4 regions of the Pseudomonas sp. AG1028 genome follow, and region 3 is predicted to be linked to each of the others. Evidence: predicted binding sites of a transcription regulator. Region 3 holds the regulator's gene; each other region holds the start of a gene.
The links. Region 3 encodes sigma-54, which starts transcription at its own class of promoters, with help from an activator protein. Its sites were predicted from a motif close to ANTGGCATNNANNTTGCTNT; they were not measured.
Positions count from the first base shown of each region.

Region 1: a site for sigma-54 is predicted at 2,811-2,830, ahead of flgB (flagellar basal body rod protein FlgB). Genes of this name have one in related genera too.
Region 2: a site for sigma-54 is predicted at 4,252-4,271, ahead of glnA (glutamate--ammonia ligase). Genes of this name have one in related genera too.
Region 4: a site for sigma-54 is predicted at 1,548-1,567, ahead of FB481_RS00375 (pilin). Genes of this name have one in related genera too.

Region 1 is NZ_VIVP01000002.1:208,921-216,412, forward strand. Features, by position in the region: gene flgA (flagellar basal body P-ring formation chaperone FlgA) at 1-666, opposite strand, end outside; gene FB481_RS03960 (chemotaxis protein CheV) at 746-1,669, shown strand; gene cheR (protein-glutamate O-methyltransferase CheR) at 1,774-2,601, shown strand; gene flgB (flagellar basal body rod protein FlgB) at 2,878-3,288, shown strand; gene flgC (flagellar basal body rod protein FlgC) at 3,300-3,743, shown strand; gene flgD (flagellar hook assembly protein FlgD) at 3,758-4,429, shown strand; gene FB481_RS03985 (flagellar hook protein FlgE) at 4,472-5,953, shown strand; gene flgF (flagellar basal-body rod protein FlgF) at 6,144-6,884, shown strand; gene flgG (flagellar basal-body rod protein FlgG) at 6,930-7,492, shown strand, end outside.
Region 2 is NZ_VIVP01000003.1:405,107-412,598, forward strand. Features, by position in the region: gene glnL (nitrogen regulation protein NR(II)) at 1-804, opposite strand, end outside; gene FB481_RS07110 (DUF4124 domain-containing protein) at 1,362-1,988, opposite strand; gene FB481_RS07115 (DUF4124 domain-containing protein) at 1,994-2,524, opposite strand; gene glnA (glutamate--ammonia ligase) at 2,752-4,158, opposite strand; gene thiI (tRNA uracil 4-sulfurtransferase ThiI) at 4,489-5,943, shown strand; gene typA (translational GTPase TypA) at 6,116-7,492, shown strand, end outside.
Region 3 is NZ_VIVP01000001.1:197,432-204,923, forward strand. Features, by position in the region: gene fumC (class II fumarate hydratase FumC) at 1-976, shown strand, start outside; gene FB481_RS00830 (hypothetical protein) at 1,010-1,459, shown strand; gene FB481_RS00835 (superoxide dismutase) at 1,472-2,083, shown strand; gene FB481_RS23285 (hypothetical protein) at 2,106-2,240, shown strand; gene FB481_RS00840 (HPr family phosphocarrier protein) at 2,266-2,538, opposite strand; gene rapZ (RNase adapter RapZ) at 2,551-3,408, opposite strand; gene ptsN (PTS IIA-like nitrogen regulatory protein PtsN) at 3,425-3,889, opposite strand; gene hpf (ribosome hibernation-promoting factor, HPF/YfiA family) at 3,905-4,213, opposite strand; gene FB481_RS00860 (RNA polymerase factor sigma-54) at 4,302-5,810, opposite strand; gene lptB (LPS export ABC transporter ATP-binding protein) at 5,973-6,698, opposite strand; gene lptA (lipopolysaccharide transport periplasmic protein LptA) at 6,701-7,249, opposite strand; gene lptC (LPS export ABC transporter periplasmic protein LptC) at 7,236-7,492, opposite strand, start outside.
Region 4 is NZ_VIVP01000001.1:78,202-85,693, forward strand. Features, by position in the region: gene pilB (type IV-A pilus assembly ATPase PilB) at 1-1,391, opposite strand, end outside; gene FB481_RS00375 (pilin) at 1,652-2,122, shown strand; gene FB481_RS00380 (PglL family O-oligosaccharyltransferase) at 2,178-3,830, shown strand; gene FB481_RS00385 (membrane-bound PQQ-dependent dehydrogenase, glucose/quinate/shikimate family) at 4,281-6,686, shown strand; gene FB481_RS00390 (peptide chain release factor 3) at 6,786-7,492, opposite strand, start outside.

The sequences.
Region 1 (7,492 bases), on a different contig from region 3:
GGCGCCATCGGAAAGCGCTTCGCCGGGCATGCGTACGTTGATGCCACCGCTGCGTGCGCTGATCACTACCTGATCGCCGCGGCGGATGACTTCCGCCTGGCGGATGAATGTAGGCGACAGTACCTGGTCCGGCTGCAAAGCTCGAGTGGCCTTGCGACCGACTGCCTGCTCCAAGTCGATCATGTAGCCCTGGTTGAGCAGGCCGACATCGCGCTCGGCGAGCATCAGGTCGCCCTCGCCGAGCACACCCTCGCGCTTGATAGGTCGGGTCACGGTGACCACTTCGCGGTAGAGGCGCACCTGGCCGGGAACGAATACGGTCCAGGGGGAGGTGCCATCGCAGCGTACACGCATAGTCACCCGGCCGATGGGTTCTGCCGGCGTTTCCAGGTTGATCGTCAGCGGCTGATCGCATAAAGGCAGGCGCAGGCGGGGGTCGAGGCGATTGATCTGCACCTCATGGCGCGCCTGAATATTGCTGCGCTGCAAATAGTCTGCAACTGCCTGCTCAAGAAAGCGCTGGGTCTCGCCGATAAGCTGATCGGGCAGGGTGACGGAGGCAGTTGTCAGCGTGCTATAGCCGAGCGCCAGCAAAGCAGGTAAAACTGCCAGGCAGCGAAGGCTTTTGGCCATCGCGCGTCGGATAATTGTCATTCGTACATTCATGTCTGGTTCGTAGCAAGGCGCGTGCCGCCTGCTACGCTAACCAAATCTGATGTGTTACTGGAATCTTGGGAGCCCGTACATGGCCGGTGTGATGGATTCGGTCAACCAGCGAACTCAGCTGGTTGGGCAAAATCGTCTGGAACTGCTGTTGTTTCGTCTCGACGGCCCTCAGCTGTACGGGATCAACGTCTTCAAGGTGAAGGAGGTGTTGCAATGTCCGAAACTCACCATTATGCCCAAGTCGAGCCACGTGGTTCGCGGCGTGGCCAACATTCGCGGTGGCACGATTCCGATCTTGGATCTGTCTATCGCCACTGGCAAGCGCCCGCTCGCTGACCTCAATGGCAGCTTCGTGATCATCACTGAGTACAACACCAAGGTGCAGGGCTTCCTGGTCCGCTCGGTGGAGCGCATCGTCAATATGAACTGGGAAGAGATCCATCCGCCACCCAAGGGTACTGGGCGTGATCATTATCTGACAGCCGTTACCCGGCTGGATGAGAAACTGGTCGAGATCATTGATGTCGAGAAGATTCTTGCCGAGGTGGCGCCGACCTCCGAGGTTATTTCGGCTGGGGTGATCGATGTCGAAGTGCAGACCAAGGCTGTCAGCCAGCACGTGCTGATCGTCGATGATTCCTCGGTGGCCCGTAAGCAGGTGATGCGCTGCCTGCAGACGGTCGGCGTGGAGGTCACGGCGCTGAACGATGGCCGTCAGGCGCTCGATTACCTGCAGGCCATGGTCGCTGAGGGCAAGTCGCCCGAGCAGGAATTGCTGATGATCATTTCCGATATTGAGATGCCGGAAATGGATGGTTATACCCTGACGGCAGCGATTCGTGCTGATGCACGCATGCAGAAGCTGCACATTCTGCTGCATACTTCGCTGTCCGGCGTATTCAACCAGGCAATGGTGAAGAAAGTAGGGGCCAATGACTTCCTGGCAAAATTCCGTCCGGATGATCTGGCCTCACGAGTCGTGGATCGCATCAAGGCCGGCTGATCGTGGCAGCGTTAAAAAAGCTGGCAGATTTTGCCAGCTAACTCGCCTAGCGCTTCTCGGAGCGCTCGGCGCAATCAATGGAATAGATGGGCGAGGCCTCACGAGTGTCTTCAGGTAATTTGGATTTCGAGCAATTCCGGATCTTTCTGGAAAAGGCCTGTGGCATCGTGCTTGGCAGCAACAAGCAATACCTGGTTTCCAGTCGGCTGAATAAGTTGATGGAGACCAACGGCATCAAGACATTAGGTGAGCTGGTGCAGCGCATGCAAAGTCAGCCGCGCAGTGGTTTGCGCGAGCAGGTGGTCGATGCGATGACGACCAATGAAACACTGTGGTTTCGTGACACCTATCCCTTCGAGGTGCTGAAGAATCGCGTATTGCCTGAGTTGATCAAGGCTTATCCGGGGCAGCGCCTGCGTATCTGGTCAGCCGCCTGCTCCTCGGGGCAGGAGCCTTACTCGCTGTCGATGAGTATTGATGAGTTCGAGCGCAGCAATGTTGGCCAGCTCAAGGCCGGGATTCAGATCGTCGCGACCGATCTGTCGCCCACCATGCTGAACAACTGCAAGTCGGGCGAGTATGACAGCCTTGCCATGGGGCGCGGGCTTGCTCAGGAGCGGCTACAACGCTATTTCGATCCTAAAGGGCCGGGGCGCTGGGTGGTCAAACCGGCCATTAAGAGCCGTGTGGAGTTCCGCCCGCTGAACCTGCTCGACAGTTACGCCAGTCTTGGCAAGTTCGATATCGTGTTCTGCCGCAACGTGCTGATCTACTTCTCGGCGGAAGTGAAGAAGGACATCCTCACGCGCATCCACGCCATGCTCAAGCCAGGTGGATACTTGTTCCTTGGAGCCTCGGAGGCGCTTAACGGGTTGCCCGAGAAATACCAGATGGTTCAGTGCAGTCCTGGGATCATCTACAAAGCCAAGTGATCAAAGGTTTTTTAGAAAGAACGGGAGGCCATGGCCTCCCGTTTTGTTTTATGGCTGACAGCCTTCTGTCACCACCGCGTCAGAAAAGCGGCAATCCAGCGTTCAGATTGCCGTTCCTACTTTGCCTAGCGGCGGAAAAGCTTTGCCGCTCGTGCACCTCGAATGCCCTGCTTTTCAGTGATCTAACTGATTTATAAGTAAAAAAATAAATTGGCACGTGCTTTGCTGTTAACTCTGCAGACAAACAGGCTAGCCGTTACGGCAAAGGTCCCTGAGATGAGCATCAGTTTCGATAGTGCACTTGGTATTCACGAGAAGGCGCTGGGTTTTCGCGCGCAGCGTGCCGAAGTGCTGGCTAATAACATGGCCAACGCCGACACCCCCAACTACAAGGCGCGTGACCTGGATTTCGCGTCGGTGCTGGCTCAGCAAGCTGCAAAGAGCAGTGGTAGTGGCAACACGGGCTTGAGAACCACCAATAGCCGCCATATCGCAGCAGAAGGCGTGCCAATGGGCGACGCTTCGCTAGCATACCGTACGCCAACCGCGCCTTCGATCGATCAGAACACTGTGGATGCGCAGGTCGAGCAGGCCAATTACGCCGAGAACGCGGTGGCCTTCCAAACCAGTTTCACGCTGCTCAACAGCAAATTCAAAGGGCTCGTCAGCGCCCTGCGTGGTGAATAAAGGAGCCTGATATGTCCCTCACCAGTGTTTTCAATATCGCCGGAACCGGTATGAGTGCCCAGAGCACTCGCCTCAATACCATCTCCAGCAACATTGCCAACGCCGAGACCGTCTCCTCGAGCGTCGATCAGACCTATCGCGCGCGCCATCCGGTGTTCGCCACCGTGTTCCAGAATGCCCAGGGCGGCAATAACGGCTCGCTGTTTGCCGATCAGGACAACTCGGGCGCCGGCGTTCAGGTGCTGGGGATCGTCGAGGATCAGAGCAGTCTGATGCCGCGTTATGAGCCCAATCACCCGGCAGCGGACGAGAAGGGTTACGTCTATTACCCCAACGTCAACGTGGTCGAGGAAATGGCGGACATGATTTCCGCCAGTCGTGCCTTTCAGACCAACGTGGAAATGATGAATACCGCCAAGCAGATGATGCAGCGCGTATTGACCTTGGGCCAGTGAGCCAGGAGTGAGCGATGAGCACCGTTGATGGCGTCGGCTCCAGTTCCGTACTGGACAAGTATCAGGTCAAGCAGGACAGCACGCAGAACAAGGAGCTGGGCAAGGACCAGTTTCTCAACCTGCTGGTGGCGCAGCTTAACAATCAGAACCCGCTGGAGCCTCAGGGCAATGGCGAGTTCATCGCGCAGCTGGCGCAGTTCAGTACCGTGGAGGGGGTTGAAAAGCTCAACTCGAGCATGGAAACCATCCTCTCGGGCTACCAGTCCTCGCAGGCGCTGCAGGCTTCTTCATTGGTTGGGCGCAAGGTCATCGTGCCGGTCGATAAGGCGGTGGTCGATACCAGTGAAAGCTTCAAGGCCAGTGCCGTACTACCGACCAGCAGCAGCAACGTATACGTCAACGTTTACGACAGTGCCGGTGCGGTGGTCAGTCGTATCAATCTCGGCGAACAGCAGGCCGGCAACGTCAGTTTCATCTGGGATGGTAAGGATTCAAGCGGCAACGTCATGAAACCGGGAACTTACAAGTTCGAGGCTCAGGCCACTTACGGCAATGAGACCAAAGGGCTTTACACCTTGCTGCCGGCCAACGTCGACAGCGTCACCTTGGGCGGCAATGAGTTGATGCTCAACCTGGCGGGTATCGGCAATGTGCCGTTGTCGCAGGTGCAGGTCATTGGTCAGTAATTAACAGGCTTTAGCTGCCGAGCTTCGGCAAGGAGAATTTTCATGTCGTTCAATATCGGTCTTAGCGGCCTGCGTGCTGCAACCAGTGACCTCAACGTGACAGGTAACAACATCGCCAACGCCGGTACGGCTGGCTTCAAGCAGTCGCGTGCCGAGTTCGCTGACTTGTACGCTTCGTCGATGCTTAGCAGCGGCTCCAATCCGATTGGTAGTGGCGTGCTGCTCAGTGATGTGTCCCAGCTGTTCAGTCAGGGCAATATCAATTACACACAGAACTCGCTGGATCTGGCCATCAACGGCAGCGGCTTTTTCCGTACCAGCAATAATGGCGATATCAGTTACACCCGTGCCGGCTATTTTGGCACTGACCGTGAAGGTTTTATCGTCAACAACTTTGGGCACAACCTGCAGGGTTACAGTGTGGATGCCAATGGCAACCTGCAGAATGGCATCATCAGCAACCTGAAAGTGGAAACGGCCAGTCAGGCGCCGCGTTCGACCAGTACCATCACTCAGCCCTTCAACCTGAACTCCACTGAAGCTGTGCCGGTATTACGTCAGAGCGCCTACGATACGGCCTATCAGACTGCCTTTAATGGCGTGCTTTTGCCCGGTAACCCTAATCCGACTCCTGCTGAAATTGCGGCAGCTACTGCGGCGGCTACTCCTGCGGAGCTCGCAGCTGCGAATGCGGCAGGCGCAACGGCAGGCACAACTGCGGCGAATGCTTCGTTCAATCCGGCCGATCCGACCAGCTACAACCGTTCTACCTCGGTCAATATCTTTGATGCTCAGGGTAATGCGCACTCCTTTACTCAGTATTTTGTGAAGACTGGGGCGAATAACTGGGATGTGAAGATCTTGGTCGACGGGCGTAATCCGTTGGATCCGACCAGCACTCAGGCGCTATCGGCTGGGGTGACGTTCGATTCGTCCGGTAAAATGCAGACCATTGATCCGGCTAACTTGAGCGCTGGGCTGACGGTTGCTCCTGATGGTTCTATCAATATGAATGGCTGGGTGCCCGCTGCACCGACCAACGCTGAAGGTACGACCTGGGCGCCTAATGGGTCTGCCGCCAGTGCTGCGATCAAATTCGATTTCCGCGGCTCTACCCAGTTCAACAGTACCTTCTCGGTCGCCAAGGTGGTGCAGGATGGGTACAGCACGGGCGAACTGGCTGGCTTGCAGATAGATGAAACCGGTCAGCTCTTCGCGCGCTATACCAATGGCCAAACCAAGATTCAGGGGCAACTGGTTCTGGCTAACTTTGCCAACATGCAGGGTTTGACGCCGGTAGGTAAAACGGCCTGGGTACAGTCTTCTGAATCGGGCGAGCCGGTAATAGGAACGCCGAAAAGCGGTACTTTGGGCAGCCTGCAATCAGGCGCTCTGGAAGACTCCAACGTCGAACTGTCCGATCAGCTGGTCAACCTGATCGTGGCGCAGCGCAACTACCAGGCCAACGCCAAGACCATCGAAACCGAAAGTGCGATCACGCAGACCATCATCAATCTGCGTTAAGCGTCAGGGAGTCGTTGCCGGAAACGGCAACCACTCGCCGAGCGACAAATTACAGGCTCCTTCGGGAGCCTTTTTATTTTATTAATTCCTTTAAATTCAATTACTTATAAATTTTATTGAGTTGTGGCATGTGTATTGCTTTTGAGGTGTGGTCAGAGTCGCGGGCGCGTCGCCCACCTCGGAGGAAAACATGGACAAGATGCTGTACGTCTCCATGACTGGTGCCCACAACAACAGCTTGGCCCAGCGTGCCCACGCCAACAATCTGGCAAACATCTCCACAACTGGATTCCGTCGTGATTTCGAGCAGGCCCGTTCGATGCAGATTTTCGGTGAGAGTCAGCCATCGCGCGTATTCGCCATGAGCGAGAGGCCGGGAACCGACTTTACACCGGGTTCGTTGCAGGAGACCGGGCGAGATCTGGATGTGGCCATCGGCGGCAAGGGCTGGTTGGCCGTGCAGGCGCCTGACGGTAGCGAAGCCTATGTGCGTACGGCCAGCCTGAATGTCGATGCCCAGGGCATGCTGCGCACCGGCAATGGCATGCCGGTGATGGGCAATGCCGGGCCGATTGCCGTGCCGCCGGAGCAGAAGATCGAGATTGGCCAGGACGGGACCATCAGTATTCGTGCGCTCGGCGAGGCGCCGCGGGTACTCGCCGAGGTCGATCGGCTGCGACTCGTCAATCCGGATCTCAAGCAGATGCAGAAGGGCACTGACGGCATGATCCGCTTCACTGGCCCGCAGCCGCCGGTAGCTGATGCCACGGTGCAGATTACCTCGGGTTTTCTCGAGTCCAGCAACGTCAATGCGGTCGAGGAGATGACGTCGATCCTGGCGCTGTCCCGGCAGTTCGAGCTGTCCGTCAAGATGATGCGCACTGCAGAAGATAATGACACCGCCATGGCGCGCGTCTTGCAGATGAGCTGATAACCAATACGCGGTGCCATGAATCCGGCACCCGAGGAGAACACTATGCTTCCGTCACTGTGGGTCGCTAAGACCGGCCTGTCAGCTCAGGACATGAACCTGACGACCATTTCCAACAACCTGGCCAACGTGTCCACCACGGGCTTCAAGCGCGATCGCGCCGAGTTCGAAGATCTGCTGTATCAGATCCGCCGTCAGCCCGGTGGTCAGTCGAGCCAGGACAGCCAATTGCCCTCCGGTCTGCAGCTCGGTACCGGCGTGCGTATCAATGGCACCCAGAAAATCTTCACTGCCGGCAGCCTGCAAACCACCGAGCAGCCGATGGATATGGCCGTTAATGGTCGTGGCTTTTTCCAGGTGTTGATGCCCGATGGCACGGTGTCCTACACCCGTGATGGCAGCTTCCACCTCAATGCCAACGGTCAAGTGGTCACCTCCCAGGGGTTCGCCCTGGAACCGGCCATCGTGCTGCCGCCGGAAGTACGTACCTTCACTGTGGGGGAGGACGGTACCGCATCGGTCACCACTACCGGCAACCCGCAGCCGCAGATCGTCGGCAACATCCAGATCGCCGACTTCATCAACCCGGCGGGTCTGGAAGCCATCGG
Region 2 (7,492 bases), on a different contig from region 3:
GGTGATGCGGCCGGGACGCAGCTCGGGTTTGGCGGCCAGCGCCTGCATGGCATTACGCACGATGTTGAGCACCGCCTGGATCATCTGCTCGCGGTCGACGATCAGGTCGGGGATGCTTGGGTCGTAATCGCGCACCAGCACCACGCTGCCCTGGCTTTCCGCTTCCACCAGGCTGGCGACGCGCTCGAGCACCTCATGCACGTTGGTGATTGCCAGGGACGGCAGTTTGTTGGAGCCGAGCATGCGGTCGACCAGGTTACGCAGGCGGTCGGACTCCTCGATGATCACGTTGGTGTAATCCTTGAGGCTCTCTTCGGGCAACTCGCGGGCCAGCAGCTGGGCAGCTCCACGAATGCCGCCCAGGGGGTTCTTGATCTCGTGGGCCAGGCCGCGCACCAGTAGCTTGGTGGTTTCCTGCTTGGACAGTTGAGCCTCTTCCTTGGTGATGCGCAGCAGCCGGTCGCGCGGGTGCACTTCGAGCAGCAGCAGGGTTTCACCGCGGCTGAGTACCGGCGTCACGGCGTAGTCGACGGTCAGGCTCTGGCCAGTCTGGGTGGTTAGCACCGCCTCGCGCTTGTTGAACGGGTGGGCTTCGGCCACCGCCTGTCTCAAGGCGCCGAGGGCTTCGCGGGTTTCGGTGAACAGTTCGCTGATGAACTGGCCATGGCTGCGTTGGCCGCTGACCGCCAGAAGCATCTCCGCGGCGGGGTTCATGTATTCCAGGCGCAGGTCGGCGTTGAGCAGCAGCGTCGCTGTGGTCAGATTGTCGAGCAGCAGGCGATGCAGCGAGTCGTTGATGATCATCGCTCTGCGCCCGCCAGCGTGCAGCTTGCTTGGAGCACGGCCATGTCGTTGTCTGGCAACGTGGCGCAGCGTGGCAAGTCTCGTTGCAGGGGTGGGCCAGCCAAAAGTCGTTCCTCGTGCGGTAGGGCAGAAGGGCCGGCGAGTGAGAGCGAATCGCCCTGGCTCGCGGCAGTGCGGGAGAAAATGCAAGAAGCAAACCAAAGCCCTGCAAAGAAGCGCAGGCAGCAGAAAACTCCCGTAATTGGCCTCTTTTCGGCGCAGTGAGGCTGGTAGGCGTGTGCCAATTTGGGACGAGTATAGAAATCGGTGCGCCAGTGCGCACCTTAATGGTGCGAGCTGAGTGTGAGCAAATATCTCGCGGATAGGCCCGGAGTCTGCTCACAATCTTTTAGGCGAGATGGAAGAGGCTGCTACAAGGCAGAAGCGGACGACAGGCGCGGAGCTTTGTGAGAGAGGCTTTAGCCTCGAGTTCTTTATCAAGGCAGGCAAAGAGCTCGGAGCTACAGCGGATCGCCGCCCGCCACTCTGCAGGCACAGCGCTGAAGTCGAGCCGAAAGTTAAAGGAACGGCAGGATGCCGATGATGCCTTTGTCCTCTTCCTTGGGCTTGTCCTCGATCGGGCACTCGGGGCGCACGCCGTAATCGTCCTTTTCGCAGGGGCGAACCTTGCGCTTCTGGGCCAGGGACACGCGCTTCATGTGGAAGGGCTGGCTTGGCGTGCGTTCGACGATGATGCCGCCCTCGGTGATGATCTCCACGGCAATCTGGTGGGTGCCGCGGTCGATATTCTGCAAGGGGAACACCGGGCTGCGCCCAGCTTCGCCGTAGGGCTGGCCATCGAGCAGCAGGCGATAGCGGTGGCCCGGGTACAGGGCTGGCTCGGCATTGGCGGTGACGATCAGGTTGCCGGCGTTGTCGTTGATGGTCGCGTCAGGCTGCGGGATGGTGATGCGCAGCAGCTCGTAGCTGAGGATCGGTCCGGCGGGGGCGGCAGGAGCGGGAGGGGGTGACAGGCGCCGGGTTGGCTGCTCGATGCGGTTGGACGGCGCCATCTGCACCTGTTTGGCGTTGCCATCGCGCGGGCTGTCGGTGAACACCCGGTTACCCTCGGCATCCACGTAGGTGTAGACCTGGGCGAAGCTCGGCAGGGCGACCAGTAACAGGGCGAAAAGCAGCGCGCGCATGGCCTTCAGTTACCCCGGCCCTGGCTGTTGGTGCTGACCCGCTGCACCGTGAAGGTGCGCGTCTCGCTCTGCTGAACGATCCGCTCGCCCTGCATCACGGCCACGGCAATGCTGTGCTCGCCGCGGTCCACTTCAGTCAGTTGCAGGCGCGGCACGTTGCTAGGCTGGCCATAAGGTTTGCCGTCGAGAAGCAGGCGCAGGCTATGGCCGGGACCCAGGCGCGGCTCGATGGTCACACCCACGGAAAAGGTGCCATTGTTGGCGCGCAGCGCTTCCTCGCTGGGCAGGTCGCGCAGTTCGAGAATCTGGTAGGGATTTTGCGGCAGTTCGCTCAGGCGCGGTTCGCTGTTGGTTGTAGTGGGCGCTTCCGCCGAGGTGCTGGTGTTGATCGGCTTGAGCTCGACGCTTTCGGCCTTGGTACCTTCCGGCGGCTGGTTGGTGAACACCGTGTTGCCGTTGGCGTCAGTGTACTTGTAGATCTGTGCGCTGACCGGCAGGGCCAGGATCAGCAGCAGGCAAGTGAGCGTGCGGCGCATCGGGCCGTTCTCCTGTCGGGTGATGGCGATAGCCTTGCACCGCCATCGCGTGCTGGCAAGCGCGCGGCTCCAAGGATTTGCACTGGCGCTGAAAAATAGCCGGGCATAAAAAAGGACTGGGGCCATTTTCACTCTCGCCTGCCACGTTTCGCAGGTGGCGGGCATAAAAAAACCTCCCCGGCAGAACCGGGGAGGTTTTCGTTACGCCGCCAGGCAGCGTGGCTGGCTTAGACGCTGTAGTAAAGGTCGTATTCCAGCGGGTGTACGAAGGTGCGTACCTTGATTTCTTCTTCCGATTTCAGCTCGATGTAAGCATCGATGAAATCGTCGGAGAACACGCCGCCCTTGGTCAGGAACGCGCGGCCCTTGTCCAGCTCTTCCAAGGCTTCTTTCAGGCTGCCGCAAACCTGCGGGATCAGCTTGCCTTCTTCCGGCGGCAGGTCGTACAGGTTCTTGTCCGCTGCGTCGCCAGGGTGGATCTTGTTCTGGATACCGTCGATACCGGCCATCAGCAATGCAGCGAAGGCCAGGTACGGGTTGGCAGCCGGATCCGGGAAGCGCGCTTCGATACGGCGGGCTTTCGGGCTCGACACGTACGGGATACGGATCGAAGCGGAACGGTTGCGAGCCGAGTAGGCCAGCATGACCGGCGCTTCGAAGCCCGGAACCAGGCGCTTGTAGGAGTTGGTCGACGGGTTGGTGAAGCCGTTCAGGGCCTTACCGTGCTTGATGATGCCGCCGATGAAGTACAGAGCGGTCTCGGACAGACCGGCATAGCCTTCGCCTGCGAAAGTGTTCTTGCCGTCTTTGGAGATCGACATGTGGACGTGCATACCCGAACCGTTGTCGCCGTACAGGGGCTTGGGCATGAAGGTCGCGGTTTTACCGTAGGCATCGGCCACGTTGTGTACGCAGTACTTCAGGGTCTGAACTTCGTCAGCCTTGGCGACCAGGGTGTTGAACTTCACACCGATTTCGTTCTGGCCGGCGGTGGCCACTTCGTGGTGGTGCACTTCGACGACCAGGCCCATTTCTTCCATGGCATTACACATGGCAGTACGGATTTCGTGGTCGTGGTCGCACGGCGGAACCGGGAAGTAACCGCCCTTGACGGCTGGACGGTGGCCTTTGTTGCCGCCTTCCACGTCCTGGTCGGTCATCCAGGAGCCTTGCTCGGAGTAGATCTTGAACATCGAGCCGGAGATGTCGGACTTGAACTTCACTTCGTCGAAGATGAAGAACTCGGGCTCCGGGCCCACGAATACGGTGTCGCCCAGGCCGGTGCCTTTGAGGAATTCTTCGGCGCGCTTGGCGATGGAGCGTGGATCGCGGTCATAGCCTTGCATGGTGCTCGGCTCGATGATGTCGCAGACCAGGATCAGGGTCGGCTCTTCGGTGAACGGATCCAGTACGGCGGTATCGTCAACCGGCATCAGGATCATGTCGGAGGCTTCGATGCCTTTCCAGCCGTGGATGGAGGAGCCGTCGAACATCTTGCCGTGTTCGAAGAAGTCTTCGTCCAGGGCGTCACGGGCCGGCATGGTCACGTGGTGCTGCTTACCTTTGGTATCGGTGAAGCGCAGGTCTACCCACTTCACGTCGTGTTCTTTGATCAGTTGAACAGCCTTAGACATGTTGTCCTCCAGGTGGATAGGGTCGTTCGTTGACCCTTCTTTGAGTTCGTGACGCCGGGCCCGATAGTCGGCCAGGACACCCTGCCTCACAAGGGAGCAATATGCATGCCAGTGCCCCGTGATGGACGCATGCCCCGAAACACAGCGCTGTAGCAGCTAGTGGCGCTACAAAACGAACCACTTAAGCACCTCAATGGTGCAATTTATTGGCATTGTGTTCGATCTTGGTGCGGCGTCAGATTGTTTGCGGATTTTTGATCAAAGGTTGAGCAATTTCCTTTATAATCCGCGCCCCTGTTTTTCAGGCCCTGGCCCCCGACATTTGCTCCCATGAAACTGATCGTCAAAGTCTTCCCGGAAATCACCATCAAGAGCCCGCCGGTTCGCAAGAACTTCATTCGGCAGCTGGCCAAGAACATCCGCGTGGTGTTGCGTGATCTCGACCCGCAGCTGCAGGTCACCGGTGTCTGGGACAATCTGGAAGTGAAAACCGAGGTGGCCGAGCCCAAGGTCCAGCAGGAGATCGTCGAGCGCCTGAGCTGCGTGCCAGGCATCGTGCACTTCCTGCAGATCGACGAATATCCGCTGGGCGACTTCGACGATATCGTCGCCAAGTGCAAGCTCCATTACGGCGAGCAACTGGCCGGCAAGATCTTCTCGGTGCGCTGCAAGCGCGGTGGCCGCCATTCGTTCTCCTCTATAGATGTGGAGCGCTACGTCGGCAGCCAGCTGCGCCAGCAGTGCGGCGCTGCCGGTATCGACCTGAAGAAACCCGAGGTCGAAGTACGCATCGAGATCCGCAACGAGCGCCTGTACGTCATTCATCACCAGCACCCGGGCCTGGGTGGCTACCCCCTGGGCTCGCTGGAGCAGACCCTGGTGCTGATGAGCGGCGGCTTCGACTCCACCGTGGCGGCCTACCAGATCATGCGCCGTGGCTTGATGAGCCACTTCTGCTTCTTCAACCTCGGCGGCCGCGCCCACGAGCTGGGCGTGATGGAAGTCGCTCACTACCTGTGGAAGAAGTACGGCAGCAGCCAGCGCGTGCTGTTCATCAGCGTGCCGTTCGAGGAAGTGCTCGGCGAGATTCTCGGCAAGGTCGACAACAGCTACATGGGCGTCACCCTCAAGCGCATGATGCTGCGCGCCGCCAGCCGCCTGGCCGAGCGTCTGCAGATCGATGCTCTGGTGACCGGCGAGGCAATCAGCCAGGTGTCCAGCCAGACCCTGCCGAACCTCTCGGTGATCGACTCGGTCACCGACAAGCTGGTGCTGCGCCCGCTGATCGCCAGCCACAAGCAGGACATCATCGACACCGCCGAAGCCATCGGCACGGCCGAGTTCGCCCGTCACATGCCCGAGTATTGCGGCGTGATTTCGGTGAACCCGACCACCAAGGCCAAGCCCCATCGCGTCGTCCATGAAGAAGAACAGTTCGACATGGCGGTGCTCGAGCGCGCCCTCGAGCGTGCGCGCCTGATCGCCATCGATCGGGTGATCGAAGAGCTGGGCCAGGACGTGCAGGTCGAGGAAGTCGCCGAGGCGCTGCCCGGCCACGTGGTGATCGATATTCGCCACCCCGACCAGGCCGAAGATGAGCCGCTGGAAATCGAGGGCGTGGAAGTCCAGGCGTTGCCGTTCTACGCCATCAACAACCGTTTCAAGGAGCTGGACGAGAACCGCCAGTACCTCCTTTATTGCGACAGGGGCGTCATGAGCCGCCTGCATGCCCATCACCTGCTGAGCGAGGGGCATGCCAATGTGCGCGTTTATCGTCCGGCATAAGACGCCCGGGCTCAATGGCGGCAGCATCCGCCATCGCCCTCCCGACCCGATTGGTGGCGAGTTTGCCGCCACACAGCCTTAACAGACTGCCTTTACCCTTAATCCCGATTTTTCGCGTTGGGCCCTTGAAGCAACTGCCGGGTAGCCCGACCCAACCTACGAGACCACTACTGTGATCGAGAATCTACGCAATATCGCCATCATCGCCCACGTTGACCATGGCAAGACCACCCTGGTCGACGCCCTGCTGCGTCAGTCCGGCACCCTGGAGCGCAGCGAGCTCAACGACGAGCGCGTGATGGACAGCAACGACCAGGAAAAAGAGCGCGGCATCACCATTCTGGCCAAGAACACCGCCATCAAGTGGAACGACTACCGCATCAACATCGTCGACACCCCCGGCCACGCCGACTTCGGCGGTGAAGTAGAACGCGTGATGTCGATGGTCGACTCCGTACTGCTGGTCGTCGACGCCCAGGACGGCCCGATGCCGCAAACCCGTTTCGTGACCAAGAAGGCCTTCGAAGCCGGCCTGCGTCCGATCGTTGTGATCAACAAGATCGACCGTCCGGGCGCGCGTCCTGACTGGGTCATGGACCAGATCTTCGACCTATTCGACAACCTCGGTGCCACCGAAGAGCAGCTGGACTTCCAGGTCGTCTACGCCAGCGCCCTGAACGGCATCGCCGGTCTTGACCACACCGACATGGCCGAAGACCTGACTCCGCTGTACCAGGCCATCGTTGACCACGTTCCTGCGCCGAACGTCGACGTCGACGGTCCGTTCCAGATGCAGATTTCGGCACTGGACTACAACAGCTTCCTGGGCATCATCGGTGTTGGCCGTATCGCCCGTGGTCGCGTCAAGCCGAACACCCCGGTCACTGCCATCGACACCGAAGGCAAGAAACGTAACGGCCGTATCCTCAAGCTGATGGGCCACCACGGTCTGCACCGCGTTGACGTCGAAGAAGCCACTGCCGGCGACATCGTCTGCGTCAGCGGCATGGACGAGCTGTTCATCTCCGACACCCTGTGCGACCAGAACAACGTCGAGGCCATGAAGCCGCTGACCGTCGACGAGCCGACCGTTTCCATGACCTTCCAGGTCAACGATTCGCCGTTCTGCGGCAAGGAAGGCAAGTTCGTCACCAGCCGCAACATCAAGGAGCGTCTGGACAAGGAACTGCTGTACAACGTGGCCCTGCGCGTCGAAGAAGGCGACTCGGCCGACAAGTTCAAGGTCTCCGGCCGCGGTGAGCTGCACCTGTCGGTACTGATCGAGAACATGCGTCGCGAAGGCTTCGAGATGGGCGTTGGCCGTCCGGAAGTGATCATCCGTGAAGTCGACGGCGCCAAGCACGAGCCGTACGAGAACGTCACCATCGACATCCCGGAAGAATCCCAGGGCAAGGTCATGGAAGAAATGGGTCTGCGTAAAGGCGACCTGAGCAACATGGTGCCGGACGGCAAAGGTCGCGTACGCCTGGAATACAACATCCCGGCTCGTGGTCTGATCGGCTTCCGTAACGCCTTCCTGACCCTGACC
Region 3 (7,492 bases):
CAACGACATCATTCCCACCACCATCCATGTCAGTGCCGCCATCGAGGTCAGCGAGAAGCTGCTGCCCGCGCTAGGGCATCTGCTCGAAGTGCTGTGCAACAAGTCCTTGGCAGTGCAGCCCTACGTGAAGACCGGCCGTACTCACCTGATGGATGCCATGCCCGTGCGCATGAGCCAGGTGCTCGATGGCTGGGCCCAGCAGATTCAGGCCAACATCCAGTTGCTCACTGGGTTGCTGCCGGCGCTGCAAGCGTTGGCCCAGGGCGGCACCGCCGTGGGCACCGGCATCAACGCCCATCCCCGTTTCGCCGAGCTGTTCTGTCAGGAGCTCAATGCCCTGACTGGCCGGCAGTTCACGCCGGGCACCAATTTCTTTGCCCTGATCGGCTCCCAGGACACCGCGGTCGCGCTCTCTGGTCAGCTGAAGACCACTGCCGTTTCGCTGATGAAGATCGCCAACGACCTGCGCTGGATGAACTCGGGGCCCCTGGCCGGCCTCAGCGAGATCGAGCTGGAAGCCCTGCAGCCCGGCTCGTCGATCATGCCCGGCAAGGTCAATCCGGTGATCCCCGAAGCCACCGCCATGGTCGCCGCGCAGGTAATCGGCAACGACGCTGCCATCGCCGTGGCCGGGCAGTCCGGCAACTTCGAGTTGAACGTCATGCTGCCGGTCATCGCCCATAACCTGCTCGGCAGCATCGAGCTGCTGGCCAATGTCAGCCGTCTGCTGGCCGATCGCGCCATCGCCAGCTTCAAGGTCAACGAACCCAAGCTCAAGGAAGCGCTAGGGCGCAATCCGATTCTGGTCACCGCGCTCAATCCGTTGATCGGTTACCAGAAAGCCGCAGAAATCGCCAAGAAGGCCTACCGCGAAGGTCGGCCGATCATCGACGTGGCCGAAGAAATGACCGAACTCGGTCGCGCCGAGCTGGAGCAGTTGCTCAACCCCGAGCGGCTCACCCAGGGCGGTCTTTAAACGCTGCGCTTGTCAGCCGGGGGAGAGCAGATCATGGAGCAGTGGAAACGACTCATCGAGACCGGTAACCGCTACTTCGCCGAAGGCTCCTGGGTCGAGGCGCGCGAGCAGTACCTGCAGGCGCTCGCCCTCGCTCAGGTGCTGCTCGAACGCTGGCGTGATGCCGATGCGGCGGTGGCGGCGTTCGTCGTCTCGCAGCACAACCTGGCCGACCTGCAATTGACCATCGGCCATCCTGAGGGCGCGGCCGAGCATCTATGTGCCTGCCACGAGCACCTGCTGCACTGCATGGCGAGCGAACAGCTTTCGCCTGCGCTGCGTCAGGCGGCCCTGCATCACAGTCGGCGCAGCTACTCGGGAGTGTTGAACTTTGTCGCCGAGCACGGAGCCTACCCCCGTACGGAGCGATTGCTGGGTGCTCAGGCATCCAGCGATGTGCCAATGGCAGTGCGCTCGGCGCCTGTCAGTCGTCAGTACCATTAGAGGAGTGAAATCATGCCGTACAGCCTGCCTGCTTTGTCCTATGCCTACGACGCTCTGGAGCCGCATATCGATGCACAAACCATGGAAATCCACCACAGCAAGCACCACCAGACTTACGTCAACAACCTCAATGCCGCGCTGGAAGGCAACCCGCTCGGCGAGCTGCCTGTCGAAGAGCTGCTGACCCGCCTCAAGGAAGTGCCGGAAGACAAGCGTGGTGCCGTGATCAACAACGGTGGCGGGCACGCCAACCATTCGCTGTTCTGGACTGTGATGAGCACCAGCGGCGGCGGCGAGCCCCAAGGCGATCTGAAAGCCGCCATCGACAGCCAGTTGGGCGGCTTCGAGGCCTTCAAGGAAGCCTTCACCAAGGCGGCACTAACCCGCTTCGGCAGCGGCTGGGCGTGGCTCAGCGTAACGCCAGAGAAGAAGCTGGTGGTCGAGAGCACCGGCAACCAGGACAGCCCGCTGATGAACGGTAATACGCCGATCCTAGGTCTGGATGTGTGGGAGCACGCCTATTACTTGCGTTACCAGAACCGTCGCCCGGAATACATCGGCGCGTTCTATAACGTGGTGAACTGGGCGGAGGTCGCCCGTCGCTATCAGGCCGCACTGGCTTGATCCAGCGCTTGGAGAGTATTCCATGAGCCCATTGCATGAGCTGATCGTGGCCAACCGCCGCTCGCTGCGTTATGCGCTGGGCTTCATGCTGGTGTTTGCGGGCGGGCTGATCATCGCCGTCAAGATCCTCGACGGCGCCACGGCCTGGTTCTTCTGAGCGCCCACGTCGAGGGGCGTGGTGGTTACTCGCCTTCGTCGAAGTAATTGTTGATCAGATCGACCAGCGCCTGCATCGCTTCGTCTTCCCGTTCACCGTCGGTCAGCAGGTGCACATTGGTGCCCTTGCCAGCGGCCAGCATCATCACTGCCATGATGCTTTTGCCGTCGACCATCGATTCGGCGCTACGACCAATCTTGATCTGGCACGGAAAGCGCCCCGCGACGCCGACGAACTTGGCAGCTGCCCGGGCGTGCAGGCCGAGCTTGTTGATGATGGTGATTTCACGGGCGGGCATCGCGGCAATTCCTTAACTGAGGTCGCGGTGGCGAATCTGAACGTTCTTCAGCAGCGGCTTGAGGGCCTGGCCCAGGCGATTGGCCAGATAGACGGAGCGGTGATGGCCACCCGTGCAGCCGATACCTACCGTCACGTAGGAGCGATTGCTGGCGGCGAAGCGCGGTAGCCATTTGTGCAGGTAGGTGTAGATGTCCTGGTACATCTCCTCGACGTCCGCCTGGGCCGACAAGTATTCCTCCACGGGCTGCTCCAGGCCGGTGAAGTCACGCAGCTCGGGTTTCCAGTAGGGGTTTGGCAGGCAGCGCACGTCGAACACCAGATCGGCATCCACCGGCATACCGCGCTTGAAGCCGAACGACTCGATCAGATACGCGGTGCCAGGCTCCGACTGGTTGAGCAGGCGCAGCTTGAGCGTATCGCGGAGCTGGTAGAGATTCAGGTGCGTGGTGTCGATCTTCAGGTCGGCCCGGTCGATGATCGGGCTGAGCAGCTTGACCTCGGCCACCATGGCCTCGGCCAGCGAGCGCTGGTCATTGGTCAGCGGGTGCCGGCGACGCGTCTCTGAGAAACGCTTGAGCAGGGTTTCTTCGCTGGCGTCGAGGTACAGCACGTCGCACTGGATATTGCGTGAGCGGACCTCGTCTAGCAGTTCGGAGAAGCGCCTGAGCTGGCTGGGCAGGTTGCGCGCATCGATGGACACGGCCACTTGCGGATGCAGAAGTTCGGAATGGGGCAGTGCGCGTTCTGCCAGCTCGGGTAGCAGGCCGGCCGGCAGGTTGTCGATGCAATAGAAACCGTTGTCTTCGAGCACGTCGAGCGCCGTGCTCTTGCCCGAACCGGAGCGACCACTGACGATGATCAGGCGCATGGCTCACCCTCGCAGGCTATTGGCCGTTCTGGACGTCGACGACGGTCTGGTATAGGGATTCGCTGTCTTGAGCCTGGCGAAGCCGTTCGCGGACATCCTCGCGGTCGAACATGCTGGCGATCTGGCGCAGCAGCTCGAGGTGCTCGTCGGTGGCCGCTTCGGGTACCAGCAGCACGAAGAGCAGGTCGACAGGGGCGCCGTCGATGGCATCGAAGTCGACGGCAGTGCTCAGCTTGAGCAGCGCGCTAATCGGCGTACTGCAACCGGGCAGGCGGCAGTGGGGAATGGCGATGCCATTGCCGAAGCCGGTGGAGCCAAGCTTCTCGCGGGCAATCAGGCTTTCATAGATGATCTGGCCGTCGAGATCGGGCAGGTCACGCGCGATTACGCTGGCTATCTGTTCGAGGACACGCTTCTTGCTGCCGCCCGGCACGTTCACCAGGGAACGGCCGGGGGTCAGGATGGTTTCAAGTCGGATCATAGGAGAAGGACGAACTCAGCGGGCCATTGCGCCCTGCTGGCGATCGAGCTGTTTTTCCTTGTGCTTGATAAGTTGGCGATCGAGTTTGTCGGTGAGTAGATCGATGGCTGCGTACATGTCGTCGTGCTCGGCATTGGCCACCACTTCGCCTCCTGCGATGTGCAAGGTGGCTTCGACTTTCTGCTTGAGTTTCTCGACCTCCAGGATGACCTGCACATTGGTGATCTTGTCGAAGTGCCGCTCGAGGCGCTCGAGCTTCTCTTCGATGTAGCTGCGTAGTGCGTCTGTCACATCCAGCTGGTGTCCACTGATGTTGACTTGCATACCGCTTCTCCTTGTTGCCGTGTGTGAGTGGCGGGTATCGAACCCACCGCAGGAACACTGGGGCGTCGCTTTCGCTACAAGGGCTCCCTTACATCAGTCGCTTGCGTTCGCTCGAAGGCGCTATACCGAGCGATTCACGGTACTTGGCGACTGTGCGGCGCGCCACTTGAATGCCCTGTGCTTCCAGTAAACCAGCGATCTTGCTGTCGCTCAATGGCTTTTTCGCATTTTCCGCTGCGACCAGTTTTTTGATGATCGCGCGGATCGCGGTCGACGAACATTCGCCGCCTTCGGAGGTGCTGACGTGGCTGGAGAAGAAGTATTTCAGCTCGTAAATGCCACGCGGGGTATGCATGTATTTCTGGGTGGTGACGCGGGAGATGGTCGACTCGTGCATGCCCACCGCCTCGGCGATGTCGTGCAGCACGAGAGGCTTCATTGCTTCGTCGCCGTAGTCGAGGAAACCGCGCTGGTGTTCGACGATCTGCGTGGCGACCTTCATTAGGGTTTCGTTGCGGCTCTGCAGACTCTTGATGAACCAACGTGCTTCCTGCAACTGATTGCGCATGAAGGTGTTGTCGGCACTGGAGTCGGCGCGCTTCACGAAGCCGGCGTACTGGGCGTTGACGCGCAGGCGTGGCATGGCTTCCTGATTGAGCTCGACCAGCCAGCGGTCGTTGTGCTTGCGCACGATCACGTCCGGCACCACGTATTCCGGCTCGCTGGATTCGATCTGCGAGCCTGGGCGGGGGTTGAGGCTTTGGATCAGCTCAATGACCGGGCGCAGCTCATCTTCCTTGAGCTTCATGCGGCGCATCAGCTGGCTGTAGTCACGGTTGCCGAGCAGATCCAGGTAATCACTGGTCAGGCGCTGTGCTTCCTTGAGCCAGGGCGTGGAGGCAGGCAGCTGGCGCAGTTGCAGGAGCAGGCATTCGCGCAGATCCCGCGCACCGATTCCCGAGGGCTCGAACTGCTGGATGCGGCGCAGCACGGCTTCGACTTCATCCAGCTCGACGTCCAGCTCCGGATCGAAGGAGTCGACGATTTCCTCGAGAGTTTCTTCCAGGTAGCCTTGGTCGTTGATGCAGTCGATGATCGTGACGGCGATCAGGCGGTCCTTGTCGGACATGGGCGCGAGGTTGAGTTGCCAGAGCATGTGGCTCTGCAGGCTCTCACCTGAGGACGTACGGGTAGTGAAGTCCCATTCATCATCGTCGTTGCTGGGCAGACTGCTGGCGCTGGTCTGATAGATGTCTTCCCACGCCGTGTCGACCGGCAGCTCGTTGGGAATGCGCTCGCCCCATTCGCCGTCTTCCAGGTTGTCGACGGTTTGTGGGGCTTCCTGGAAGCTCGGCTCCTGAAAGGTTTCTTCCTGAGCAGCAGTCGCGGTGGCGCTTTCGGCGCCATCGGCCATCGGGTCGGAATTGTCGAAGTCTTCGCCTTCTTCCTGACGCTCCAGCATCGGGTTGGATTCCAGCGCCTCCTGGATTTCCTGTTGCAGGTCCAGGGTCGACAGTTGGAGCAGGCGAATGGCTTGTTGCAGCTGCGGTGTCATCGTCAGCTGCTGGCCCATTTTCAGGACTAGCGATGGTTTCATTGCAGACCTTATCCGGCGTCTGTACGTAATCCACGACAGGGCGACGAAGCGCCACTAGGAAGCAAATTATATGCCTGAGTCCGAGCGCTTTGCCTAGCCCTGTTACCATTTCGTTGCCGCCAGGGTAACGGGCCTTTGCAAAGGATCATGAGGAGCTGTCCGCTAGAGGCGGAATTCGTGGCCCAGATAGACTTCCTTGACTACCTGGTTGGCGAGAATCGCCTCTGAATCGCCTTCGGCGATCAGTTGACCATCATTGACGATGTAGGCGGTTTCGCAAATGTCCAGGGTTTCGCGCACGTTGTGATCGGTGATCAGCACGCCAATGCCTTTGGCCTTGAGGTGGTGAATGATCTGCTTGATGTCACCGACGGAAATCGGATCTACGCCAGCGAAGGGTTCGTCCAGCAGGATGAATTTTGGCGAGGTGGCCAGGGCGCGAGCGATTTCCACCCGGCGACGTTCACCGCCGGAGAGGCTCATGCCCAGGTTGTCGCGAATGTGGGTGATGTGGAATTCCTGCAGCAGGCCTTCGAGCTCCTGCAACCGCTGCTCGCGGTTCAGGTCCTTGCGGGTTTCCAGGATCGCCATGATGTTGTCGGCGACGCTGAGTTTGCGAAAGATCGAGGCTTCCTGGGGCAGGTAGCCGATCCCTGCGCGCGCGCGGCCGTGCATCGGCTGATGGCTGACGTCCAGATCGTCGATCAGTACGCGGCCCTGATCTGCCTGAACCAGGCCGACGATCATGTAGAAGCAGGTGGTCTTGCCGGCGCCGTTAGGACCGAGCAGACCGACGATCTGGCCGCTGTCGATGCTCAGACTGACGTCGCGCACAACCTGGCGACCCTTGTAGCTCTTGGCCAGGTGCTGGGCTTTCAAAGTTGCCATGGTTATTGGCCCTGCTCGGCAGCCGGGGCTGCCTTTTTCTGCGGCTGAATCACCATGTCGATGCGTGGGCGCGGGCTCGACACGTTGGTGCCGGTGGCGCGACCAGCGTTGACGATCTGACGGCGCGTGTCATAGACGATCTTCTCGCCTTCAAAGGTGTTGCCTTCCTGTACGACCTTGGCCTGGTCGATCAGCACGATGCGCTCATTGGCCGCGAAGTACTGGATGGTCAGGCCGTATGCCTTAACGATCTGCTTGTCGACCGCCGGCTTCTGCTCGTAATAGGCCGGTTTGCCCACCGAGGTGAACACGTCGACATCGCCCTGGGCATTCTGGGTGATGGTCACCGTATCGCCGGTGATCTTCATGGTGCCCTGGGTGATGACCACGTCGCCGCGGTACACCGCGACGCCTTGTTTGTCGTCCAGTTCAGCGCTGTCGGCCTGCACGCGGATCGGCTGATCGCGGTCACTCGGCAGAGCCCAGGCGCTTACGCTTCCAAGCGTGGCGCCGAGGCTGAGAAGTAGGGGGAGGGTTTTAACGAACCTCATGCTGGCCTCTTACGTTGGACTGCAGGATCATCCTGCCGTCATTCAAGTACGCTTTCATTCCTTGTGCCGTGGTCACCCCATTGGCCGCGTCGATTCTAACGGCTTGCTGGGTCTGCGCATATTCCTTCTGTGGGAATACGGTCAGGCGGCTGGTGGTGAGTATAGTGGGGCGGCCCTTTTCGTCCGTGCGCTCGACGCGTACCTGATCGATCAGCTCGACTTCGTTGCCGTCAGGGCCGACTT
Region 4 (7,492 bases), 120 kb from region 3:
TTTTTGCAGGACGAACACAGCTTGCGCGCCAGGCGTTGAGCGATGATCAGGTTGACCGAGGTGGCGATGTTGAAGGAGGGCACACCCATATTACGCAGGCGGGTGAGAGTTTCCGCTGCGCTGTTGGTATGCAGGGTCGACATCACCATATGGCCGGTCTGCGCGGCCTTGATGGCGATGGAAGCGGTATCCAGGTCACGAATCTCGCCAACCATGATGATATCCGGATCCTGACGTAGGAAGGCGCGCAACGCCTGGGTAAAGTCCATTCCCTGCTTGGGGTTTACGTTGACCTGATTGATGCCTTCGAGGTTGATCTCCACCGGGTCTTCGGCCGTGGAGATATTCACATCCGGCGTGTTGAGAATATTGAGGCCGGTATACAGGGATACCGTCTTGCCGGAACCGGTCGGGCCGGTCACCAGAATCATGCCTTGCGGCTGCTTGAGGGCGTTGAGGTACAGTTCCTTCTGGTCTTCCTCGTAACCCAAGGCGTCGATACCCATTTGCGCGCTGGAAGAATCGAGAATCCGCATCACGATTTTCTCGCCCCACAGCGTTGGCAAGGTATTGACGCGGAAATCGATGGATTTGCTCTTGGAAATCTTCATCTTGATGCGGCCGTCCTGCGGCTTGCGTCGCTCGGAAATGTCTAGACCGGCCATGACCTTGAGGCGTGCAGAGATGCGTGGTGCTAGCTGGATCGGCGGGCGAGCTGTCTCGTGCAGGATGCCGTCGGTACGGAAACGCACGCGGTAGGTGCGCTCGTAGGGCTCGAAGTGCAGATCCGAAGAGCCGCCCTTGATGGCGTCGAGCAGCATCTTGTTGACGAAGCGCACCACCGGAGCGTCATCGGCATCCTGGCCGCCCTCCGGCTTCTTGTCGTCGTCGACAGTCTCGGTTTCCAAACCGTCCAGATCCACATCGCCCAAGTCCTCCAGGCCGCTATGGCCGGTATCGAAAAACTTATCGATGGCGTCGCCCAGCTTGTCATCCTCGACCAGCAGTGCTTCGGTAGAAAGGCCGGTGCTGAACTGAATATCAGTGACGACTTGGTGGTTAGAGGGGTCTGAGATCCCCACGAACAGTTTGTTGCCACGGCGCCACAACGGTAGAGCGCGGTGCTGACGTACGAGCTTTTCGCTAACCAAGTCTTTCGGCTGGCTTTCCTTGTCCAGGGCGCTCAGATCGAAATAGGCGATGCCGAACTGATCCGCCGTCAGTTCAGCCAATGCGCGGCTTTTGACCAGCTTGTTCTGAGCCAGGTAGTGAACAAGAGAGAGCTTGTTGCGTTTGGCTTGAACCTGCGCCTGTTGAGCGGCCTTCTCGTCCAGCAGCTCGGCCAGCACCACCTGCTTGGCCAAGCCGGAAAGGGGAATGTTCTCGCTCATGGGCACCTCGGTATCAATGGATGGGTGCGTTATAGCGTAGATGCCTGGGGCTGCCAAATTGGCGATGTCAAGGTGACGGAAAGTGTCACAAGGTGCGCATCAATGTGTTTGGCGCGAAGGCGATGGCTTCGCCAGGAGTGGTGATTATGTGAGTGCGTTGGCAGTAATTGTGGTCAGAGGCCGGGGATCGAAAGTTGGCACGGCTTCTGCAGTGTCATCGCCAGGCTTGTCTGCCTGACACTTAATGACTGGAGAGTTACATGAAAGCTCAAATGCAAAAGGGTTTCACCCTTATCGAATTGATGATCGTAGTTGCCATTATTGGTATTTTGGCGGCGGTTGCTCTGCCTGCATATCAAGATTACACAGCCCGAGCTAAAGTGTCTGAAGTAGTTCTTGCAGCTTCTGCTTGCCGCACTACCATTACTGAGGCCGTCCAGTCGAGCACTACACTCCCTACCGCAGGAAACTGGGGTTGTGAGAGTGCAAGCGCTACATCAAAGTATGTAGCAAAAGTTGAAACCACCAACGCTGGTCGGGTAGACGTAACCGTTGGTACAGGCATCAACTCTGACGTTGATGGCAAAGTCTTGACCCTGATCCCATCTTCTTCGGCAACCGCGGTTACTGCACCTACAGCTGGTGGTGCGATCAATCGTTGGATCTGTGGTAGCAGTGCTAATGGTACGACTATTCCTGCTAAATACCTGCCAGGCTCTTGCCGCGGTTAACGAATGGTTTAGATTATAGAGCCCCGCCTTGGCGGGGCTTTTTTATGGTCAACGTATGCATGATTTGATTAGAACGCCGCGAGTAATACCTTTTTTTCTTCTACTTATTTCATGGTTGCTGCCGAACCATGTTCCACCATTCAATACAGCTTATCAGGATTTTTCAGCTGTTTCGGCAGTCTTGCTTTTGTGGATATTGTTTCCCATTTCGATTCGGCTGGATTGGCGAATTTTAATTCTTGTTTTTTTTGCTTTTTTGCCAGTTTTTCAGTGGTGGCTAGGGACAATATTTTTCTGGGGTGATGCATTTTTGGCTTCAGCATACTTGTTGTTCTTTTTGTTCTCGCTTTCTTTTTCAAGCGGCCTTTCAGATAGGAAGGGCTTGAGAGAAGAATTCATTTCTCGCTTTTTTATCTTCCTGATTCTGGCAGCTGTACTATCGATTTGGATAGCTGCTAGGCAGTGGTTATTGCTTTCGGGCAGCTTGTGGACAGCTGATATGCCTCCAGGCGGGAGACCCTTCGCAAATATGGGGCAGCCCAATAATTTGGCTACATTGCTAGTTATGGGCTTGTTCGGTGTTGTATATTTTTACGAAAAACATAGGTTCTCGCATATTATATTTTGGATGCTTGTTCTTGTATTGCTCTTTGGTGTGGCGTTAACCCAGTCGCGTACCCCGTGGCTGGTTTTTCCTGTGATGTTGCTTTACTGGGTATTCAAGTACCGGCGGGATTTTCGTTTAACAAGATTTGGGTTTGCTAGCATGGTTGGGTTATATGCTTGCATGGTTGTGTTGCTGCCCACGATTTCTAGCACGCTATTGCTGTCAAGTGCTAACCCCTATGAGCGGATGCAGTCGCTAGAGCGTCTCGATTTGTGGTGGCAGCTTCTACACGCTGTGCTTAATGGACCTCTATGGGGCTATGGTTGGAACCAAGTGAGTGTGGCCCAGGCACATATTTCGCAAGCCTACCCCGTATCCCTGATGACGGAGCATAGTCACAACATCTTGCTGGATATTTTGCTGTGGAATGGCCCGGTAGTCGGTAGTGCAGTTATCCTGTTTTTAGGTGGCTGGTTATTTCAAGTTTTGAGGCGCTCACGTTCTATCGAAAGCCTATGCTCAGTTATGGCGGCCTCCGTTGTAATACTTCATGGTATGCTCGAATATCCGCTGGAGTATGCCTTCTTGCTATTGCCTGTTGGGCTGTTGTTAGGTGTGGCAGTTTCGGAAGATTCTGTTGTTAAGACGATTAAGGTTCCATCGTCTTTTCAATACGGCATTGTGTGTGTGCTTGCGATGCTGCTGTTTTGGGCTTGGAGTGAATATCGCGTTGTTGAGGAGGAGCATCGGTTGATGCGTTTCGAGACAGCGAAAATAGGAAGCGTACAATCAAATCATATCGCCCCTCCAGTTCAGTTATTCACTCAGCTAAGAGAATTTATTAGATTTGTGCGAACCCCTGCTGAGCCAGGAATGAGTGAAGAGGATTTAATATGGATGCGTAAAGTGGCACATCGCTACCCCTATCCTCCAAGCTTATTCCGTTATTCGCTTGCCTTGGGGCTTAATGGGCATACTGATGAGGCACGTGAACAGCTATCAATTCTTCGTGCGCTGCATGGCGAGGAGCACTACATGGAAGCTCTGCAATCTATAGAGCTGATGGGTAAGCGCTATCCGCAATTGCAGTATATCCACTGATGTATCGAGGTACGCCGAACTACATGTGTCCGGATCCCCATAGCTGAGGCTAGGATTAGCCGAAGGCGTAGTGAGTGGCGAAGCCCGTAATCATTCTTTTACCTCGCATCTTTTGTATCTGTCGCCGTACTGAACGCCCCGCCTAGTGCGGGGCGTTTTACTTTCTGGGATCGGCGGCATTAAGGATTTCCGGCGAATTACGCCTTCGGCTAATACGGCCTAAGATTTTTTGCATGCGGTATGGCGGCCCACTCGGATAAGTGGCGAGGGGCAATCAATCGATTACTTCGACTCTGCCGCATCAACTGCAGCAACCAAGCCTTGCCAACCCATTTGGGAAAAAACCTGAACCAAAAGCCCTCCCCCCTTTTCCACTGAGCATTGCCGAATAGATGTTTCAAAAGGCTTCGCTTTGGCTGGCCGTGAATGCATTGGGTGGAGAGTTCCCGCATGACTATGGAAGACGGCCGTCGGCCCCTACGCATTACCCTGACCGCGCTGGCGATGCTCCTGCTTGGGCTGGTTATTGCCGGCGGGGGCGGTTATCTCGCGGCGCTGGGCGGTTCCTGGTACTACCTTGTGGCAGGCATTGGCCTGCTTATCGTTGCAGGCCTGCTGTTTGCGCAGCGGCGAATCGCGATTGGCCTCTACGGCCTGCTCCTTCTAGGCACACTCGCCTGGACCCTCTACGAAGTCCGCTTCGACTGGTGGCAAATGGCACCGCGAATCGACCTGTGGTGCATCCTTGGTCTCTGGCTGTTCCTGCCGTTCGTCAATCGGCATGTCGGGCGTAACGGCCTCTGGCGTGACGGCGCCACCGGCGTTCTGGGCCTAGGCCTCTTGGCTGGTGCGGCGATGGCCGGTTATTCGCTGACCCAGGATTACCACTCCATCGACGGCGAATTCAGTGACGCACAGATGCAGGGTGGGGCGGCTGGTGGCCTTGCCCAGCGCTCGCCGAGTGAGTGGCCGGCTTATGGTGGTTCGAAGCAGAGTGATCGTTACTCGAGCGCTGATCTGATCACCCCTGAGAATGCCGGCAAGCTGGAGAAAGCCTGGGAGTTTCATACGGGGGATTTGCCGGGGGAGGGCGATCCCCATGAGCTGACCAATCAGGTCACGCCGCTGAAGGTTGGCAACACCCTTTTTATCTGCACGCCCCACAGCGTGGCCATCGCGCTGGATGCGGACACGGGCGAAGAGCGCTGGCGGTTCGACCCGAGCATCAATCGCGATGCCGAGTACTACCAGCATATGACCTGCCGTGGCCTGGCCTATCACGATGGCACCGCTGCTGCGGCCACCGCCGATGTAGCCGAGCAGCCCAACCAGCCCGCCGCACGTTGTGAAAAACGCCTGTTCCTGCCGACCAACGACGGCACTCTGATGGCGCTGGATGTCGAGGACGGTCAGCCGTGCGAAGACTTCGGCGATGCCGGCACGGTGGATCTCAAGGCCGGGCTGGGTGAGGGCGCACTAGGCGTCTTTCTGCCGACATCTCCGCCCGTGGTGACCAGCAAGCTGGTGATCCAGGGCGGTTCGATCACTGATAACGGTTCGGTGGACTCACCCGGCGGCGTGATTCGCGCCTATGACGTGAAGACCGGCGAGCTGGTGTGGAATTTCGATCCGGGCAATCCCGACGCCACCGAGCCGCTGGCACCGGGCGACACCTATGTGCGCAGCACGCCCAACGTGTGGACGATTCCCACCGCCGACGAGGCGCTGGGGCTGGTGTATTTACCGATGGGTAACCAGACCCCGGATCAGTGGTCGATCCCACGTAACGAGTTGGCCGAACGCTTCACCGCCACCCTGGTTGCGCTGGACCTTTCCACCGGCAAAGTGCGCTGGGAGTTCAAGACCGTGCACCACGATCTCTGGGACCGCGACCTGCCATCGCAGCCGACCCTAGTGGATATCGACAGCGCCCAGGGCAAGGTGCCGGCCATTATCCAGGCGACCAAGCGCGGTGATCTCTATGTGCTCGACCGGCGCACCGGCGAGCCCATCGTGCCGGTCAACGAGATGCCGGTGCCGCAAGGCACCGACTACGGTGACACCACCGCCGCTACCCAGCCTGCCTCGGCCCTGACGTATGCACCGCAGGAACCGCTTCGCGAGCGCGACATGTGGGGCGGTACGCCGATCGACCAGATGCTCTGCCGCATCCAGTTCCGCAAGCTGCGCTACGAGGGCGATTTCACACCGCCGTCGCAGGGCGGCTCGTTGATCTATCCAGGCAACGTCGGGGTGTTCAACTGGCCATCGGTGGCTGTGGATCCGAACCGCCAGTTGCTGTTCGGCGCGCCCAACTATCTGGCGTTCATCTCGCAGATGGTCAAGCGCAGCGAGGTCGACCCCGACGAGCAGATGGGCGGTGGCGAAACCGGCCTGCAACCGAACCTTGGGGCACCTTATATGGTGCGCTTGCAGCCCTTCCTGTCGGTGCTCGGCCTGCCATGCCAGTCGCCGCCTTGGGGTTACGTGACGGCCGTCGATCTGCGCACCATGAAAAAGGTGTGGATGCACAAGAACGGTACCAGTCGCGACAGCGCGCCGCTGGGCCTGCCGTTCCCGGTCGGTACCCCAGCACTTGGCGGGCCGATCGTCACCGCCGGTGGTGTGGCCTTCATGAGCGGTACGCTGGACTACTACCTGCGCGCCTATGACCTGAAGACCGGCAAGGAGCTGTGGAAAGGCCGTCTGCCGGCTGGCGGCCAGGCGACGCCGATGACCTACGTGTCCGAAAAGACCGGCAGGCAATACGTGGTGCAGATGGCCGGCGGGCACGGTTCGTTCGGCACCAAGATCGGTGATTCGGTGACGGCCTGGGCGTTGCCTGAGGATAAATAGGCAGGAAACCCGGGTGTCGCTTCGCTCGACCCGGGCTACCAAAAGTCCATAAAAAACGGCCCGTCGAGGGCCGTTTTTATTGAGCATGAAAAAGCGCGATCAGTGATGCTCGCGGGTCGCGCGGAATTTCACATCCGGCCAGCGCTCCTCCATCAGGCTCAGGTTGACGCGGGTCGGCGCCAGGTAGGTGAGGTGACCACCGCCATCGACGGCGAGGTTCTCCACGGCCTTGTTGGAGAATTCCTCGAGCTTCTTCTTGTCGTCGCACTCGATCCAGCGCGCCGACCACACGGTGATCGGCTCGTAGCCGCACTCGACCTTGTATTCCTCCTTCAGGCGGCTGGCGACCACGTCGAACTGCAGCACACCGACGGCGCCGAGGATGATGTCGTTACTGCGCTCGGGGAAGAACACCTGGGTGGCACCTTCCTCGGCGAGCTGCTGCAGGCCCTGGCGCAGTTGCTTGGATTTCAGCGGATCCTTCAGGCGTACGCGGCGGAACAGCTCAGGGGCGAAGTGCGGGATGCCGGTGAAGCCCAGCGCCTCGCCTTCGGTGAAGGTGTCGCCGATCTGGATGGTGCCGTGGTTGTGCAGGCCGATGATGTCGCCGGCCCAAGCTTCCTCGAGCATTTCACGCTCGCTGGAGAAGAAGGTCAGGGCGTCGCCGATGCGCACGTCCTTGCCGGTGCGCACGTGGCGCATCTTCATGCCTTTTTCGTACTTGCCCGAGCAGATGCGCATGAAGGCCACGCGGTCGCGGTGCTTGGGGTCCATGTTCGCCTGGATCTTGAATACGAAGCCGCTGA